Regions from separate parts of the Georgenia phoenicis genome, predicted to be linked through region 1. Evidence: riboswitches for the same ligand, from Rfam matches in the RefSeq annotation. Region 1 holds a riboswitch; each other region holds the start of a gene.
What was found. A riboswitch is a leader RNA that binds a small molecule or an ion and turns the genes downstream of it on or off. The one in region 1 is predicted to bind S-adenosylmethionine.
Positions count from the first base shown of each region.

Region 2: another riboswitch for S-adenosylmethionine. It lies ahead of AA0005_RS02130 (methionine ABC transporter ATP-binding protein); the one in region 1 lies ahead of AA0005_RS01130 (methylenetetrahydrofolate reductase).
Region 3: another riboswitch for S-adenosylmethionine. It lies ahead of AA0005_RS07030 (hypothetical protein); the one in region 1 lies ahead of AA0005_RS01130 (methylenetetrahydrofolate reductase).

Region 1 is NZ_CP154855.1:213,692-219,727, forward strand. Features, by position in the region: gene trpS (tryptophan--tRNA ligase) at 1-24, shown strand, start outside; gene AA0005_RS01120 (saccharopine dehydrogenase family protein) at 69-1,304, shown strand; gene metE (5-methyltetrahydropteroyltriglutamate--homocysteine S-methyltransferase) at 1,325-3,718, opposite strand; gene AA0005_RS01130 (methylenetetrahydrofolate reductase) at 3,715-4,608, opposite strand; SAM riboswitch class I at 4,640-4,732, opposite strand; gene AA0005_RS01135 (DUF4287 domain-containing protein) at 4,835-5,383, shown strand; gene AA0005_RS01140 (tetratricopeptide repeat protein) at 5,460-5,918, opposite strand; gene AA0005_RS01145 (hypothetical protein) at 5,962-6,036, shown strand, end outside.
Region 2 is NZ_CP154855.1:424,765-430,800, reverse strand. Features, by position in the region: gene AA0005_RS02145 (heavy metal translocating P-type ATPase) at 1-671, shown strand, start outside; gene AA0005_RS02140 (MetQ/NlpA family ABC transporter substrate-binding protein) at 754-1,599, opposite strand; gene AA0005_RS02135 (methionine ABC transporter permease) at 1,623-2,300, opposite strand; gene AA0005_RS02130 (methionine ABC transporter ATP-binding protein) at 2,297-3,274, opposite strand; SAM riboswitch class I at 3,281-3,366, opposite strand; gene AA0005_RS02125 (CPBP family intramembrane glutamic endopeptidase) at 3,465-4,226, shown strand; gene AA0005_RS02120 (lysylphosphatidylglycerol synthase domain-containing protein) at 4,317-6,036, shown strand, end outside.
Region 3 is NZ_CP154855.1:1,480,987-1,487,022, reverse strand. Features, by position in the region: gene AA0005_RS07045 (ABC transporter ATP-binding protein) at 1-350, shown strand, start outside; gene AA0005_RS07040 (ABC transporter ATP-binding protein) at 347-1,333, shown strand; gene AA0005_RS07035 (DegV family protein) at 1,330-2,223, opposite strand; gene AA0005_RS07030 (hypothetical protein) at 2,250-3,221, opposite strand; SAM riboswitch class IV at 3,505-3,629, opposite strand; gene AA0005_RS07025 (DUF222 domain-containing protein) at 3,745-5,616, shown strand; gene AA0005_RS07020 (flavin reductase family protein) at 5,749-6,036, shown strand, end outside.

The sequences.
Region 1 (6,036 bases):
GCGATGGGCATGGTCTACGGCTGACCGTCACCGATTGCGGAGCGGTGGCAGGCCCCTAGCCTCGAGCCATGGGTCTGCCTACCTCTGACCGGGCACTGGACGTCGCCGTCTACGGGGCCAGCGGCTTCGTCGGGCGGCTCGTCGCCGAGTACCTCGCCGAGCACGCGCCCGACACGCGCGTGGGGCTCGCCGGCCGCTCGCGGGAGCGGCTGGAGGAGGTGCGCGGCAGTCTGGGACCGGCCGCGGCCGCGTGGCCCGTGATGGTCGCCGACGCCGAGGACGACGCCGCCCTCGCCGAGCTCGCCCGCTCCACGCGCGTCGTCGTCACGACCGTGGGCCCCTACAGCCGGCACGGCATGCCGCTGGCCCGCGCCTGCGCGGAGGCCGGCACCCACTACGCCGACCTCGCCGGGGAGGTCCTCTTCATCCGCGAGACCGCCCAGCGGCTGCACGAGACGGCGCAGCGCACCGGCGCTCGGATCGTCCACTCGTGCGGCTTCGACTCCGTCCCCTCCGACCTCGGCGCCTTCCTCACCGCCGAGCGGGCCCGGGCCGACGGCGCAGGAGAGCTGCTCGCCACGACGCTCGCCGTCCGCTCCGCCTCCGGCGGGGTCAGCGGCGGCACGATCGACTCGATGCGGATCCAGGTGGACGCGGGCCGCGACCCGGACAACCGCCGCATCCTCGCCGACCCGTACGCGCTCGTCCCCGACCGCGCCGACGCGCCCGACGTCGACCAGCACACCCCCTCCCGGCCCTTCCGCGACGCACAGACCGGCACCTGGGTGACGACCTTCCCCATGGCCGCCTTCAACAGCCGCATCGTCCACCGCAGCAACGCGCTCCTCGGTTGGCGCTACGGCCGCGACTTCCGCTACCGGGAGGTCGTCGACCTCGGGCCCGGCCCCCGCGGACGACGGCGGGCCCAGGCCCTGTCCGCGGCCACCGGTGCCGCCGCGGGCGTCATGGCCTTCCCGCCCACCCGCTGGGTCGCCGACCGCCTGCTCCCCTCCCCCGGCGACGGCCCGGACGAGGAGACCCGGCGCAACGGCCACTTCCGCATGGAGGTGGTCGCCCGCACGACGTCGGGCGCCCGGTACCGCACCGTCGTCGCCGCCCAAGGCGACCCGGGCTACGCGGCGACGTCGGTGATGATCGGGGAGTCCGCGCTCGCCCTCGCCCACGACGAGGCGCACCTGCCGGGCGACGGTGGCGTCCTCACCCCGGCGACGGCGCTCGGCACGGTCCTCGCCGACCGTCTCGTCGCGGCCGGCTTCGAGATCACGACCGAGCGGCTCGGCTGACCCTCAGGCGCAGCGAGCGGTCAGCCGAGCTTCGCCCGCACCTGCTGCGCCGCTGCCACGAGGTGGCGCAGGCTGGGCTCGACCTCGTCGTAGCCGCGGGTCTTGAGGCCACAGTCCGGGTTGACCCACAGCAGCTGGGAGGGCACCGACTCGGCCGCAAGCGCCACCAGCTCGGCGAGCTCCTCCTCGCTCGGCACGCGCGGGGAGTGGATGTCGTAGACCCCCGGCCCCACACCCCGGGCGAAGCCGGCGGCCTGCAGCTCGGGCAGCACCTCCATCCGGGAGCGCGCGGCCTCGATGCTCGTGACGTCCGCGTCGAGCGCGTCGATCGCGCCGATGACCTGCCCGAACTCCGAGTAGCACAGGTGCGTGTGCACCTGGGTGGCCGGTGCCGCGACCGCCGTCGCCAGCCGGAAGGCGCCGACCGACCACTCGAGGTACGCGGCCTGGTCCTCCCTCCGCAGCGGCAGCAGCTCGCGCAGCGCGGGCTCGTCCACCTGGATGATCCCGATGCCGGCCGCCTCGAGGTCGGCGACCTCGTCGCGCAGCGCGAGGGCCACCTGCGCCGCGGTGTCCGCGAGCGGCTGGTCGTCGCGCACGAAGGACCACGCGAGGATCGTCACCGGGCCGGTGAGCATGCCCTTGACCGGCTTGTCGGTGAGCGAGGCCGCGTGCCGGGACCACTCGACGGTGATGGGCGCGGGCCGGGCGACGTCACCCCAGAGGATCGAGGGCCGGGTGCAGCGCGTCCCGTAGGACTGGACCCAGCCGTTCTCGGTGACGGCGAAGCCCTCAAGGTTCTCCGCGAAGTACTGGACCATGTCGTTGCGCTCGGGCTCGCCGTGGACGAGGACGTCGAGGCCGAGCTCCTCCTGCAGCCGCACGACCCGCGCGATCTCCGCGCGCATCGCGGCGGTGTACTCCTCCGCGCTCAGCTCGCCGCGGCCGTACGCGGCCCGGGCCTTGCGGATCTCGACGGTCTGCGGGAAGGAGCCGATCGTCGTCGTCGGTAGCGGGGGCAGGTCGAGGACCTCGGCCTGCGCAGCGGCCCGCTCGGCGAAGGGCGCGCGCTGCCGGTCGGCGTCGGTGAGGGCGGCGACGCGGTCGCGGACGTCGGCCCGGCGCACGCCGGGGTGCTCGAGGCGGCTGCGACGGCGGTCGGCGGCGGCCACGAAGGCCTCCTTCGCCGCGTCGCGGCCCCGGGTGAGGGCCGTCGCGAGCGCGAGGACCTCCTCGACCTTCTGGTCGGCGAAGGCGAGCCAGCTGCTCAGCTGCGGGTCGAGCCCCGTCTCCGCGCCGACGTCGTAGGGGACGTGCTGGAGGGACGTCGAGGTGGCGACGCACAGGCCACCGTCACGGGCGGCGCCGGGCCGCAGCCCCGCCTCGAGCTCCTGGAGCCGCTCGAGCGCGCCGTCGAGGTCGGTGCGCCACACGTTGCGTCCGTCGACGACCCCCGCGACGACGACGGCGTCCCCCAGCTGCGAGAGCACCTCACCGGAGGGCGCCGCGCCACGGACGAGGTCGACGCCGACGGCCTCGACCCCGGCCCCGGCCAGGACCGGCAGCGCGTCCTCCGCCGGCCCGTAGGCGACGGGGACGAAGAGCGCGGGCCGTTCGGGGCGGGTCGTCTCGGCCGCGAGCACGGTGTAGGCCCGCTCGACGGCGGCGAGCACGCGCTCGCGCGGAACGTCCCAGTCGACGGCGAGCGCCGGCTCCTCGAGCTGCACCCACGGGGCGCCCGCGCCGCCCAGCGCGTGGAGCAGCTCGACGTAGGCCGGGAGCACGTCCTCGAGGCGGTCGAGCGGGGTGAAGCCCTCCGGCGGGGCGGCCGCGGGAGCGGCGCCGTCGGCGGGGTCGGCCTCGGCCACGGCCTTGCTCAGCAGGAGGAAGGTCACCGGCCCAAGGATGACGGGCCGGGTCGTCACGCCCTCGGCCGCCGCCTCGAGGAAGCAGCGCTGGACGCGGTCGTCGGCGAGGCGGAAGCGGGTCTGCGGGCTGATCTCCGGGACGAGGTAGTGGTAGTTCGTGTCGAACCACTTCGTCATCTCCAGCGGCGGCCGCTCCCCGGCTCCCCGGGCCAGGGTGAAGTAGCCGGGCAGGTCGAGGACGCCGTCGTCGTCGAGGAGGTGGGCGAAGCGGGGCGGGACGGCCCCGAGGGTGACGGCGGTGTCGAGCACCTGGTCGTAGAAGCTGAAGTCGGAGGGGATGGAGGCGTCGTCGGCGGCGAGGCCGAGGTCGACGAGGCGCGCGCGCTGGCGGCGGCGCAGCTCCGCGGCGGCGATCTGGAGGTCGTCGAGCTCGCTGCGGCCCGCCCAGAAGGACTCCACGGCCCGCTTGAGCTCGCGCCGTGGCCCGATCCGCGGGTAGCCGAGGATCGTGGCGGCGGGCAGCTGGGGTGCGGTCGGGTCGGTCATCGGGTGGTCCTCGGGCTCGTGGTGGACAGCGGGCGGCGCAGCCGTTCGACGACGTCGAGGGCCGGCCGGTACTGGTTGAAGGTGAACAGGTGAAGCCCGGGCGCGCCAGCGGAGACGACGTCCTCGACGAGCGCGACGGTCGCCTCGATGCCGACGCGGTGGCGCTCCTCGTCGTCGGCCGCGGCGGCGAGCCGCTCGAGGAGCGGCGCGGGCGCGGGGACGCCGGTGAGCTGGGCGAGGCGGGCGAGCCGGCGGGGGTCCGTCGTCGGGATGATGCCGGCGACGACGGGCAGGTACACGCCCACGGCGCGCGCCTCGCTGACGAGGTCGGCGTACGCGGCGGCGTCGTAGAACACCTGGGTGATGGCGAAGTCCGCGCCGGCCTCCTGCTTCTCCAGCAGGGCGGCGACGTCCTGGCCGCGGGTGTGGCTCGAGCCGGCCGGGTAGGCGGCGACGGCGACGCTGAGCACGCCCGTGGTTCCGAAGCGCTCGCGCTCGACCGCGCGGATGAGGGCGACGAGCTCGCTCGCACTGTTGAGCCCGTCGGGGCGCGGGACCCAGGTGTCGGTGCCGGCCGGCGGGTCGCCGCGCAGGGCGAGGAAGTCGCGCACGCCGTCGTCGACGAGCTCGGTGACGTAGCGCTCGAGCTCGGCGCGGGTTGCGTCGACGCAGGTGAGGTGAGCGATCGGGGTCACCGGTGTCTCGGCCAGGATGCGGCGCACGAGCGTGCGGGAGGCGTTCCGGGCGGAGCCGGAGGCTCCGTAGGTGACGGAGAAGAAGTCGGGGCCGGCGGCGGCCAGACGCTCGACCGTCTCCCACGCGGCCGCCTCACTGGCGGGCGTGCGCGGTGGGTAGAGCTCGAAGGACACGGTCGGTCGTCCACGCGGCACAGTCACGAGGCTAGCGGTGCTCAAGAGGTCTCTCCCATCGGACCTGGCGGAAGCACCCGCACCCGCGGACGGGGGGTTGCTGCGGCGTCGACGAGCCAGGACTCTCGGCCGCTCTGGATGGTGGGGCGATCGTCGTGGAGCGTCTGCTGCGTGGGCAAGGACCATCCGACATCCGAGACCTCCGGGCGCGGACGCGCTCGTCGGTGAGACGTCGTAGCGTGGGTCCATGGCCACCCGATGGCACGACGAGGCGATCGGCGCGGAGAAGGTCGCCCGTGCCACCGGCCGCTCCCGCGAGGAGTGGTACGCCCTGCTCGACACCGCCGGGGCCACCGGGTGGAAGCACAAGCAGATCGCGGAGTGGCTCGTCACCGAGCACGACGTCGACGGCTGGTGGGCCCAGAGCCTCACCGTGGGCTACGAGCAGGCGCGCGGGATGCGCCTACCCGGCCAGCGCCCGGACGGCACCTTCGACGCGAACGTGTCCAAGACGGTGGGGCGCGGCGCCGAGGAGGTCTTCGCCCACCTCGTCGACGACGCGCGGCGCGAGGAGTGGCTGCCGGGGTGGCGGGTGGTGAGCGCCAGCGCGTCCAAGCGGGCAAGGCTGACGAACGACGACGGCGCCCGCGTGGTCGTCGAGCTCGCCGCGGCGGGGGAGAAGGTGCGGGTGGCGGTGCAGCACGGGGGCCTGCCCGACCCGGACGCCGTGGCCGAGTGGAAGGACTTCTGGAGAGGGGCGCTCGGCCGCCTCGCCGCGAACGTCGCACCCGCCTGACCTACGCGGTTGTCCTCCGACCTCCCGCCATGGCGCACCTCCGGATGGGGTGAACCGGGGAGGTCACGCCTGGCGCTCACTCCGCGCGTGCGACCTCCAGGGCGCGCCTGCTGGAGGCCAGCAGGGACTCATCCGCGCCGGCCAGCTCGCGCAGCTCGAGGGCACGCGCGAACTGCTCCGCCGCCTCCTCCGGGCGCCCGGCCGTGAAGAGGACCTTGCCGAGGTGCTGGCGCATGACCGCCTCCCACGGGGTGCCCTCGCACTCCGCGACCAGCACGACGTAGTCCTTCCGAGCGGTCTCGAGGTCCCCGAGGTCGCGCGAGCAGTCCGCGAGCAGGGCGCGCACCCGCACTGTCCGCTCCCTGCCCCCGAGCAGCCGCGCGGCGTCGGCGGGCCGCCCGCACCACAGCGCCTCGACCGCGTCCCGGTGGGGGTCGTCCGCCAAGCCACGCCGGAACTCGGGAAGGTCGACGATCCGGGGCAGCTGCGTCGCACCGTCGATCACCCAGCCCCGTCCGCCCGGGAGATCACTCACCGGGCGACCGTACCGCGCCGGAGTGACCGGATAGCGTGGCGGGATGGGGAGACGCACGATCACCAGCGCCGCCGGCCTCGTCCTGCTCGCCGGCCTCGCCGCGGGCTGCGCCGACGCC
Region 2 (6,036 bases), 210 kb from region 1:
TCACCGAGCAGGGCGTCACCGTGCCCGACGGCGTGACCCGGGACCACCGGGACGCCGAGCGGACCGGGGCGACCGCCGTCGTCGTCGCGTGGGACGGGACCGCCCGCGGCGTCCTCGCCGTCCGCGACACCGTCAAGGCGACCTCCGCCGAGGCGGTGGCCCGGCTCCGGGAGCTGGGCGTGCGGCCGATGCTCCTCACCGGGGACAACCGGGCCACCGCCGAGGCCGTGGCCCGCGAGGTCTGGATCCCGGCCGAGGACGTCATCGCCGAGGTGCTGCCCGAGGACAAGCTCGACGTCGTCGCCCGGCTCCAGCGCGAGGGCCGGGTCGTCGCGATGGTGGGCGACGGCGTCAACGACGCCGCGGCCCTCGCGCAGGCCGGGCAGCAGGGCCTGGGCCTGGCGATGGGCACCGGCACGGACGTCGCGATCGAGGCCAGCGACATCACGCTCGTCACGGGCGACCTCCGCGCCGCCCCGACGTCGATCGCCGTCTCCCGCGCGACCCTGCGGGTGATCAAGCAGAACCTGTTCTGGGCCTTCGCCTACAACGTCGCGGCCATCCCGCTGGCGGCGCTGGGGCTGCTCAACCCGATGATCGCCGGTGCCGCGATGGCGGCCAGCTCGGTCATCGTCGTCGGCAACTCCCTCCGCCTCCGCCGCGCGGGCTAGCTAGCCGCGGCACAAAGCGCCGACAGCAGAGTTGTTCCTGGAACAACTCTGCTGTCGGCGTGAGGGGCGAGGGCGCCGCCTGTCAGAAGGCGGCGATGATCTCGCCGGCGGGCCAGCGCTCGGTGATGAAGTCGCGGACCTCGTCGGAGTGCAGCGCCTCGTCCAGGGCGAGGATCGCCTCGCTCTCGGCGTCCTCGGTGCGCACGGCGAGGAGGTTGGCGTAGGGGTTGCCCTCGCCGGACTCGAGGACGATCGCGTCCTCGGCCGGGTTGAGGTCCGCCTCGAGGGCGTAGTTGCCGTTGATGACGGCGGCGTCGAAGTCCTGGAGGCTGCGGACCAGCTGGGCGGCCTCGAGCTCGGCGAGCTCGATGTTCTTCGGGTTGTCCGCGACGTCGAAGATCGTCGGGTCCTCGACGTCCTCGGCCAGGGTGAACAGCCCCTCGGCGGCGAGCAGCTGCAGCGCTCGGGCCTGGTTGGCCGGGTCGTTGGGCACGCCCACCTGGGCGCCGTCGGGCAGCTCGTCGAGCGAGGTGAGGGTGTCGGAGTAGACGCCGTAGGGCTCGATGTGGACGCCCTCGAACGCGGTGAAGTCGTAGCCCTTCTCCTCCACCTCGGCCTCGAAGTAGGGCAGGTGCTGGAAGAAGTTCGCGTCGAGCTCGCCCTCGGCGAGCTGGACGTTGGGCTGGACGTAGTCGGTGTACTCGACGGTCTCGAGGGTGAAGCCGGCGTCCTCGGCGAGGTTGTCCTGGACGAACTCGAGGATCTCGGCGTGCGGCGTCGGGCTGGCGCCGACGACGATCGTCGTCACCTCCCCCTCGGCGGCCGGGGTCTCCTCAGCGCTGTCGTCGGCGGCGTCGCCGCAGGCGGCGAGGGTGAGGGCGGCGACGCCGGCGAGGACGGCGAGCCGCGCGGTGCGGGTGGAGGTCATGGGGGTTCCTTTCGTGGGGACGCTCAGCGGTGGTCGACGAGTCGCGCGACCCGGTCACCGAGCATCTGGACAAGCTGGACGAGGACGATGATCACGACGACGGTCACGACCATGACGTCGGTCTGGAAGCGGTTGTAGCCGTGGTTGATGGCCAGGGCGCCGAGGCCGCCGGCGCCGAGCGCGCCAGCCATCGCGGAGTAGCCGATGAGGGTGATGACCGTGACGGTGATGCCGCCGACGATCGCGGGCAGCGCCTCGCGCACGAGCACCCCGCCGACGATCGCGAGCCGGGAGGCGCCGACCATCTGCGCCGCCTCCACCTTCCCGGCGTTGACGTCCCGCACGGCCGTCTCGACGAGCCGCGCGAAGAAGGGGATCGCGCCGAGGGTCAGCGGGACGACCGCCGACTGCCACCCGAAGGTGGTGCCGGTGAGCAGCCGCGTCAGCGGGAGGATCGCGATCATGAGGATGATGAAGGGGAAGGAGCGCCCGACGTTGACGACGACGGCGAGCGCCGCGTTGACGACGCGGCTGGGACGCAGGCCCCCGGGAGACGTCGCGACGAGCGCGAGCCCGAGCGGCAGGCCGAGGAGCACGGTGAGCAGGGAGGACAGCCCGCTCATGTAGATGGTCTCGAGGGTGGCCTCGGGCAGCTGCTCGGTGATGACCCGGTTGTCGAGCGCGTCCTGGAACCAGCTCATGCCGCCACCTCCTCGACGTGGACGCCGACGGCGCGCAGCCGGGTCACGGCGTCGGCCGCCACCCCCGCGGGGACGACGACGCGCAGCCGGCCGACCCGGCTGCCGGCGAGGGTCTCGATGGTGCCGGAGGAGACGTCGACGTCCTCGAGGGCGGCGACGGCGGCGAGCACCCGCCCGGCGGGCACCTCGCCGGCGAAGGACACCTCGAGGGTGACCCGGCCGGTGGCGGGTGGCTCCGGGGGCAGGGAGACGAGGGCGCGGGCGAGACGGGAGCCGTGCTCCCCCGCGACCTCGGCGATCGCGCCGGTCTGCGCCACACGGCCGCGGTCGAGGAGCGTCACCGAGTCGCAGACCTCGCGCACCACGGACATCTCGTGGGTGATGATGAGGACGGTGATGCCCAGCCGGTCCCGGACGTCGCGGATGAGCCCGAGGATCTGGCGGGTGGTGTCGGAGTCGAGGGCCGAGGTGGGCTCGTCGCACAGCAGGACGGCCGGCTCGGCGGCGAGCGCCCGGGCGATGCCCACGCGCTGCTTCTGCCCGCCGGACAGCTGGGCGGGGTAGGCGTCGCCGCGCCCGGCGAGGCCGACGAGCTCGAGCAGCTCACGCACCCGCTCCTGCCGCTCGGCGCGCGGGACGCCGGCCACCCGCAGCGGGTAGGCGACGTTCTGCGCCGCCGTGCGCGCCTCGAGGAGGTTGACGTGCTGGAAGACCATGCCGATGCGCCGGCGCTGGCGGCGCAGCTCGCGCTCGCCGAGGCCGCTGAGCGCGACCCCGTCGATGGCGACCGTGCCGGATGTGGGCCGCTCGAGGGCGGTGAGGCAGCGGATGAGCGTCGACTTCCCGGCGCCGGACTCGCCGACGATCCCGTGGACGGCGCCGCGCGGCACCTCGAGATCGATCCCGTCGAGCGCGACGACCTCCTGGCCACCCCGGCCGGGGTAGACCTTGCGCAGGCCGGTCAGACTGATCACGGGATTCCTCCATCGGTCCTGGCGGGAGCACCCGTTGGAGCGGGTTGCTGCAGCGTCGACGAGCCAGGTCTCTCGGCTGCTCTGGATGGTGGCGCCACCGTAGGGTCGGCGCCTCCCAGGGACCCACCGATGTCCACCATGCGAGATGCGAGCCCCGCTCGCGCAGGACCACGGCTGCTATAACCGCCCCATGGAGACGACGCCCCGCCGGCTGCGGGCCGAGGTGTGGATCGTCCTGGGCCTGTCGCTGGGCCAGTCCGCCCTCTACGCCGTCGTCAACCTCGCCGCCCGGCTCACCGCGGACACCCCGCTGCGGGACCAGGCCACGGCGCTCAACCCCTCCCGCTCGGCGCGCCCCTACCTCGACCTCACCTACCAGCTGCTCAGCCTCGGCTTCGCGGTCGTGCCCGTGGCGCTCGCGCTGTTCCTCCTCAGCGAGCCGGGCCGCCGCGCCACCGCCCGCATCGGGCTCGACCTGGCCCGCCCCGGCCGGGACCTCGCCGTCGGCACCGGGCTGGCGGCCCTCATCGGCATCCCCGGTCTCGGCCTGTACGCCCTCGGCCGCGCGCTGGGCCTCACGGTCGAGGTCCAGGCCGCGACCCTCGACCAGCACTGGTGGGCGGTGCCCGTCCTCGTCCTCGCGGCGCTGAAGAACGCCCTGGTCGAGGAGGTCGTCGCGGCCGGCTACCTCGTCGAGCGCCTCGAGCAGCTCGGCTGGCGTGCCCCGGCGGTCGTCACCGCGAGCGCCCTGCTGCGCGGGACCTACCACCTCTACCAGGGCATCGGGCCGGGGCTGGCGAACGTCGCCATGGGCGTGGTCTTCGCCGAGTACTACCGCCGCCGACGGCGGACCATGCCGCTCGTCGTCGCCCACACCCTGCTCGACGTCGTCGCCTTCGTCGGCTACGCCCTCCTGCCGGCCGAGCTGCTCGCCGCCCTCGGCGTCAGGTAGGGCTGCTCGCCGCCCTCGGCGTCAGGTAGGGCTGATCGCACACCGGTCGGTTCCGGGGAGCGGCGGGGGTCAGCCCCTAGACTCGGGCGCATGACCGATCGGCCGGGTGACGCCATGCCCGCGCCCACCCGCCTCGCGGCCCAGGGACGGGAGGCACCGCGCCGGAAGGTGCTGCTCGTCGACGCACCGGCCACCCGCGTCCGCCGCCCCCGTGACGTCCTCGAGCTCGTCCTCTCGGCGCTCGGGATCGCCGTCGTCCTCCTCCTCGCGGTCTACGCGCACGCGACCGCGATCGGCGTGACCGAGGACGTCCAGTCCGCGGTCGCCCTCGTGCTGCGCGAGATCCTCCTGCTGCCGGTCACCGTCCTCGAGGGTGTCGCTACCTTCATCCTGCCGCTCTTCGTCATCGCCATGCAGCTCGTCCGCCGCCGGTGGCGAGCCGTCCTCGAGGCGCTCGCGGCCGCCGCCGTCGCCGGGGCAGTCACCCTGGGCGCGGTCCTCCTGCTCGACACCTACGGGCCCACCGCGCTGTCCGTCGGGCTGACGATCACCTCCGAGGGCGACGCCGTCGTCGCGATGAACCCGCTCGTCGCGGCGCTCGCCGCGCTGCTCACCACCGTCGGCACCCGCGCGCACCGGCCCACGGTGCGGTGGTCGTGGAACCTCCTGTGGGTCGTCCTCGCGCTCACCGTCATCCGCGGCGCGCTCACCCTCCCGGGGGCGGTCGTCACCGTCCTCATCGGCCGCGCCGTCGGGCTGGCCGGGCGCTACGCCGTCGGCGTCATCAACGAGCGCGCCGAGGGCATCGCCCTGGTCCAGGGCGTCCGGCGGGCCGGCCTCGACCCGGTGAAGGTCGTGCGCCTGGACCCCGTCGAGGGGGACGTCGGCGCGTGGACCGTCACGACCTCCTCCCCCATCGGCTTCACCGAGCGCCCCGGGGAGGTCGAGAGCCCCGACGGCGTGCCCACCTGGCCCGGCTCCTCCCGCGGGAGCGACTCGATCGTGCCGGACGTGCTCACCGACCCCTTCGCCGTCGTCGCCTCCTCCGCGAGCCCTGACGGCGTCAGCCTCGACCCCGTGAGCGCGCACCGCGTGTACTCGGTGTGGGACACCGAGGGACGGCGCTGGTACGTCACCGTGCTCGACGGCGACCGGCAGGTCGTCGGCTACCTCTCCTCCCTGTGGTCCCGGCTGCGGGTACGCGGCCTGCAGCGGCGCCGCGCGACCTCCCTGCGCGACGCCGCCGACCGCGCCGCCCTCCTCGCATACGCCACCGAGCGCGCCGGGGTCCACACCCCGCCCCTCGTCGGGATGGCAGAGTCGCGCGACTCCGTCCTCATGGTCACCGCGCACATCGCCGGTGCGCGCCGGCTCAACGACATCCCCGCCGAGGAGGTGAGCGACGAGCTGCTCGACGAGCTGTGGGGCCAGCTGTGCACCGCCCACACCGCCGGCATCGCCCACCTCGACCTCAGCGCGGACGCCGTCCTCGTCACCAGCGACGGTGAGGTCCTGATCCTCGACTGGGAGAACGGGGAGATCGCCTCCTCCGAGCTGTCCCGCCGTCTCGACCTCGCCCAGCTGCTCGCGGCGACGGCCGCGAAGGTCGGGGAGGACCGCGCCCTGGCCAGCGCCGCCCGCAGCCTCGACAGCGAGGAGCTCGCCTCGGTCGCCCCGCTCCTCCAGCCGGTCGTCCTCACCGCCCACACCCGGGCCGCCGCTGAGAAGCCGCGCGAGCTGCTCAACTCCCTGCGCGAGCGGCTCGTGGACCAGATCCCGGCGGCGGACGTCGAGCCGATGCGGCTGGCGC
Region 3 (6,036 bases), 1.3 Mb from region 1:
TCAGCCACGACCTCGCCGTCGTCGGTGGTCTCGCCGACCACGTGGCAGTCATGTACGGCGGCCAGGTACTCGAGCAGGCCGACGTCCTCACCCTCTTCCGGGAGCGCGCCCACCCGTACACCGAGGGGCTGTTCGCCGCCCGGCCGCGGCTCGGCTCCGGCAACGAGGAGCTCGTGACGATCCCGGGCAGTCCACCGGACCCGCGCGCGCTGCCGCCGGGCTGCGTCTTCTGGGACCGGTGCACCGTGCGCGGCGACGAGCGCTGCGCCACGCAACGACCGGAGCTGCGGGAGGTGGCCCCGGGCCACCGGGTGCGCTCCTTCTACACGACGCCCCGGGAGGCGAGATGACGGTGCCCCTGCTCGAGGTGCGCGAGCTCCAGGTCCGTTTCCCCGTCCCCGCGGTGCGGGGTCTGGGGCGCCAGTGGGTGCACGCCGTCGAGGACGTCTCCTTCACCCTCGACCGGGGCGAGACGCTCGGCCTGGTCGGCGAGTCCGGCAGTGGGAAGTCGACGATCGGGAACGCGCTGCTCAGTCTCGTCACGCCGAGCGCGGGGCGGGTGCTGCTCGACGGTGAGGACGTGCTCGCGGCCCGCGGCCGGCGCCTGCGGCAGCTGCGCCGCCGGGCGGCGATGGTCTTCCAGGACCCGCTCGCCTCCCTCGACCCGCGGCGCACCGTCGCGGAGTCCGTCCGGGAGCCGCTGGAGATCCACGGGCTGCACCGCGGCGCCGCCCGGGGCCGGCGGGTGGCCGAGCTCATGGACCTCGTCGGGCTGCCCGAGCGCTTCCTCGACCACTACCCGCACGAGCTGTCCGGCGGGCAGCGCCAGCGGGTCTCGATCGCGCGCGCCCTTGCAGGGGAGCCCTCGCTCGTCGTCCTCGACGAGGCGACGGCCTCGCTCGACGTGTCCGTCCAGGCACAGATCATGAACCTGCTCCGGGACCTGCAGCGCGAGCTCGGGCTCGCGTACCTCTTCATCTCCCACGATCTCGCCGCCGTGGAGCACATGAGCCACCGCGTGCAGGTGATGTACCTGGGCCGGCTCATGGAGCTCGCCGGACGCGAGCAGATCTACGCCGAGCCGGGGCACCCCTACACGCAGGCGCTCATGTCGGCGATCCCCAAGGACGACCCCGTCGCCGAGCGCGAGCGCCGCCGGATCATCCTCGAGGGCGACATCCCCTCCCCCGTCGACCCGCCCTCGGGCTGCGTCTTCCGCACCCGCTGCCCCCTCGCCGTCGAGGAGTGCGCCCACCACGTGCCGACCGTGACGCTCGGCCCGGGCCACGTGTCCAACTGCGTGCGAGCCGGGGAGCGCGTCCCCGTCGGTTAGGCCGGAGCGAGCGAGACCCCCACGACGCCGGGGCCCGTGTGCGCCCCGACGACGGCGGTCACCTCGCTGCGGACGAGGCTTGTGACCTGCGCGCCCGTCTCCGCCAGCCGCTGCTCGAGCTCGGCGGTGAGGGCGTCGGCCGCCTCCGCGTCGGCGAAGTGGTGGACGGCCACCCGGACGGGCCCGCCGTCGCCGCGCGGGGTGGCGGCACCCGGCCCACCAGCGGCGCGCACGGCGAGCTCGACGATCCGGCGCCGCGTGCGGGCAGCGCCCGGCGCCGTCTCGGTGACGGCGAGACACCCGCCGCGCAGCGCGAGGATCGGACGCACGCCCAGCGCAGAGCCGACGAAGGCGCGTGCCGGGCCGATCCGCCCGCCGCGGGCGAGGTGGCGCAGGTCCGGCACCGCGAAGAGGACGCTGCTGCGGGCGGCAGTCTCCCGCGCCGCCGCGAGGACGCTCTCGACGTCCGCCCCGCCGGCTGCCCGCTCGGCGGCCGCGACCGCGGCGAACCCCGTCCCACCGCCCACGGTGCGCGTGTCGACCACGTGCACCGGCGTGCCACGCCGCTCGGTCACCTCCTCGGCGGCGAGCCGGGCGAGGGCCACCGTCCCCGACAGCTCGGCCGACAGGTGCAGGCACACGACGGCGGAGGCACCGTCGTCGACGGCAGCCTCCATCGCGTCGGTGAGCGCCTGCCGGGAGGGTTGCGACGTCGTCGCCGTGCCGCCGCCACGAAGGTGAGCGGCGAGCTCCTCGCGGCTCAGGGCGTCGTCGGGGTGGTCCACGCCGTCGAGCACGATGCGCAGCGGGACCACGCGGATCCCCAGACGCTCCGCCGTCGCCGGGGACAGGGAGGCCGTGGAGTCGGTGAGGACCGCGACGCCGGGCATCAGCCCATCATCGCATCCGCCCGCGCTCAGGCCGGGACCGGCTGCGCCTCCGCCCCACCTGCCACGCCGACCAGCCCGCGCGCCTGGAGCGCCGGGATGATCCCGCGCAGGAGCCGCTGGACGTCGGCGGGGATGGAGCCGGGCAGGACGACGAAACCGTCCGCCGCACCCGCCTCGAGCCACCGCTCGATGGTCGCGACGACGTCGCCCACCGTGCCGACGGCCTCGAGCGCACCCGCCCAGCCCTCGTCGCCACCGGCGATGTCGGTGAGGAGGTCGGCGCGGGCGCGGGCGGACTCGTAGTCGGCGGCGATGATCGTGCGGAGGTCGACGAGCACGCGGACGGGGCCGCGGCCGGCGGCGCGCGCGGCGGAGCGGACGGCAAAACGCAGCTCCCGCGCCCAGCTCAGGTCGGCCTCCCGGAGGCGGACGACGTCGGCGAGCTCGGCGGCCGCGGGCAGCTCCGACTCCTGCTCGAGCGGCAGGACCACGGTGGGCCGCTGGCTCGAGCGCTCGGCGGTGCTGCGGACGAGGTCCTCGAGGAGGTCACCGAGCTGCGGCAGCGCGGTCACCTGGGCGGTGCCGCCGCGGGCCACCTGCAGACCGGCCCACGAGCCGCTCTTGCGGTTGAACTGTGCGAGCTCGGCGGCCACGGTCGAGTCGGCGCGGCCCAGCTGCACGGTAGGCACGAGGCCCGTGCCGCCGGCGCTGGGGCTGATGCGGCGGGCGGCCACGACCGGGTCGAGCCAGGCGTTGGCGCGGGGTGCGGCGTCGGCGCGGAGGCGGAAGTTCTCGCCGAGGGTGACGAAGGAGACCCCGCCCTTGTGGGCGGCGCGGGCGTAGGAGGCGAGGCGCACGAGGTTCGCCTGCTCGGCCGGGAGACCGGCGGCGGCCTCTCGGTCGTGGGCGGGGGCGCCGAGGCCGGACAAATCCAGGGCGATGGTCGCCGTCGTCGAGGTCGTGGCAGTGGTGCGGGTGGGCAGGAACGCAGCAGTCATGGCAGTACCAATCGAGGTCGCAGCGCCGTGGGGGCGCGGGAAGGACGTGAGACCTGATGCGCCGGGTCCGGCGCCTGGCGTGTCACTCGCCGGCGGCTCGGGGGCTGGATCAGGGGTGACGCGTCAGCGCGGCTCGCGCCGAGGGCGTCGCTTCTCGTATGTCAGGCCGACATACGCGGACGACCGCACATGCACATGCTGCTGCCGCTACGGCTGGTGATCTGCCGGGGGCTGAGGTGCGTGGTCATCCTGGTACGTCCTTCGCGTGCTGGCACCGTCGCGGTGCGCTCCGTTGTCCCGACGGTCACGGGACCAGGTCATCACCCGGGGCACCCGCCGCACGTGGCGGGTTGCCGACCAGCAAGCCGGGGCTTAGCGCACTCGATGTGCGCACTGGTGCTCTGAACCTGAGGCAGACGCTAGCCGGGCCTCACTTCAGGTGTCAACCGTCACCACGGGGAATGTCAGTGGTCGGTCATACGGTGGAGTCATCAGGTCGAGAGCACCGAGGGAGGTGAGCGAGATGGCAGCGACACAGGCTGAGCAGCCCGGTCCCCCGCCCTGGCTCGTGCTCGACGACGGCCCGGCCGAGCTGCCTCCCCTCCCGCCGGACCCGCTCCCGCCGGGCGCCGGACCGGACGAGCGCTGGGCCACGGAGATCCCCGTCGAGGACGACGGCCCCGACGAGCTCCCTCCTCTTCCTCCCGACCCGCTCGGGTACCGCGCCACGATGGACGACGACGGCGCAGAGCTGGGCCGGCTGCTCACCTCCCTGGCACCGGGGCCGGGTCTCGCTGCAGCACTCGAGGCGCTGACCCCACGCGGTGTCGGCCTGTACGACCTGGTCGAGATGGTCGCCGGCTACCAGCGGCTGGCGTCCTGGGCCACGGCCCGAGCCACCGAGCTCAGCGGAGCCCTGGCCGGCCGGCCGGGCGTCAACCCGCACCACCCCCTGCCGGGCGGCAAGATCGCCACGGACAGCGCGGCCGCCGAGCTCGCCCCGCGGCTGGGGATCACCCGCTTCGCGGCGCGGCGCATGGTGGGGGACGCCTTCCTCTACCGGGACAAGCTCGACCAGACGGCCGCGGCGCTGCGCACCGGCCTCATCGACCCCGTCAAGGCCGCGGTGCTCACGCGTCGCCTCGCGGATCAGCCGGCGGACGTCGCGTGGGAGGTCCAGCGGGTGGTCCTGCCCGACGCTCCGCACCAGTCTCCGGCGCAGCTCACCCGGGCGGTGGAGAAGGCGATCATCGCGATCGACCCGAGCCGGGCGGTCCAGCGGCACCGCCGGGCACGCGAGCAGCGGCGGGTGGACCACCCGCGCCCGCTGCCCGACGGCATGGCCTCGATCCACGCGTTCCTGCCCGCCACGGACGCAGCGGGCTTCGACCTCGCCCTCGAGGCCGCGGCCCGCAGTGCCAAGGCGGCCGGCGACAGCCGCACGATCGACCAGCTCCGCGCCGACGCCTTCGGTCTCATGGGCCACACCGCGTTGGAGCTGGGCTACATCGGCCTGCCGCAGCAGCCGAGTGCCGCGCCGGCCACGGAGGCGGGTGGGGACGGGCAGGTCGGCGGCGCCGGCGTGGCCGCCCTGCGCGGCGACGGCGACGACGGGGCCGTTCAGACGGACGACGGCACCGACGCCGCCGTGCCCGACACCCCGTCGGCCGCCACCGGCACACCCGACCTGCAGCCCGTCAGCGACTACCTCCGGATGTTCTACATGCCGGTCGGCACCATCGGCGGCAGGCGTGCCGTCATCCGGGTGGACGTGCCGCTGTCGGTCCTCGTCCTCCCGCCGGAGACGCAGGGAGCCTTCCCCGCCGTCGGCGAGTGCTGGGAGCACCTCGTCGAAGACACCGACGAGGCCTCAGGGGCGAGCTCTGCCCACGACCCTCCAGGGGACAGCCCTGCCGACGACCCCCCGCTCCCGCTGGCCGAGGTCGCCGAGCTCGAGGGCTACGGCCCCATCACCCCGGACGTCGCCCGTGCGCTGGCGATGAGCGCAGGAACCTGGCAGCGGATCGTCACCGACCCGCTGAGCGGCGAGGTCCTCGACGTCGGCCGCACCCGCTACCGACCGCCCGCCGCGCTTGCCGAGTTCGTCAGGGCCCGCGACCGCACCTGCGTCGTCCCCGGCTGCTCCACCCCGGCCCACAGCTGCGACCTCGACCACGTCGTCCCCTTCCCCGAGGGCCCCACGAGCGCCGGCAACCTCGGCGCGGGGTGCCGCCCGGACCACACCGTCAAGACCCTCGGTCAGTTCCGCCTCGAGCACCTCGGCGGGGGCACCTTCCGGTGGACCACCCCGAGCGGGCACGTGTACCAGCGGGACCACCACGGCCGCGTCACCTGGGTGCGGACCGGGACGGAGGACACCGAGCCGCCCTTTTGAGCCCTCGCCGGGATCCCGGACGCGCGGGCCGGTCCGGCCGGTCTCGGCCACGGACGCGCACCTCACATCCCCTCGCGGCGCGGCCTGACGGACAATGGGTCCAGACCCGGACCCCACCGCGAAGGACCGTCGATGACCGCCGAGCAGCCCGCCACCCCCACCGCTCTCCCCGAGTCGGTGAGCAGCGAGGACTTCAAGGCCGTCTTCCGCCGCCACCCGGCCGGCGTCGCCGTCGTCACTTGCGCCACGCCGGACGGGCCGGCGGGCTTCACCGCCACCTCGGTCATCTCCGTCGCCGCGAACCCCGCCATGCTCGCCTTCTCCGTGGCCGCCGGCTCCACCTCGCGCCGCATCCTCGACAGCGCCCCGAGCGTCGTCGTCAACTTCCTGAGCCAGGACCAGCAGGACCTCGCCCGCCGC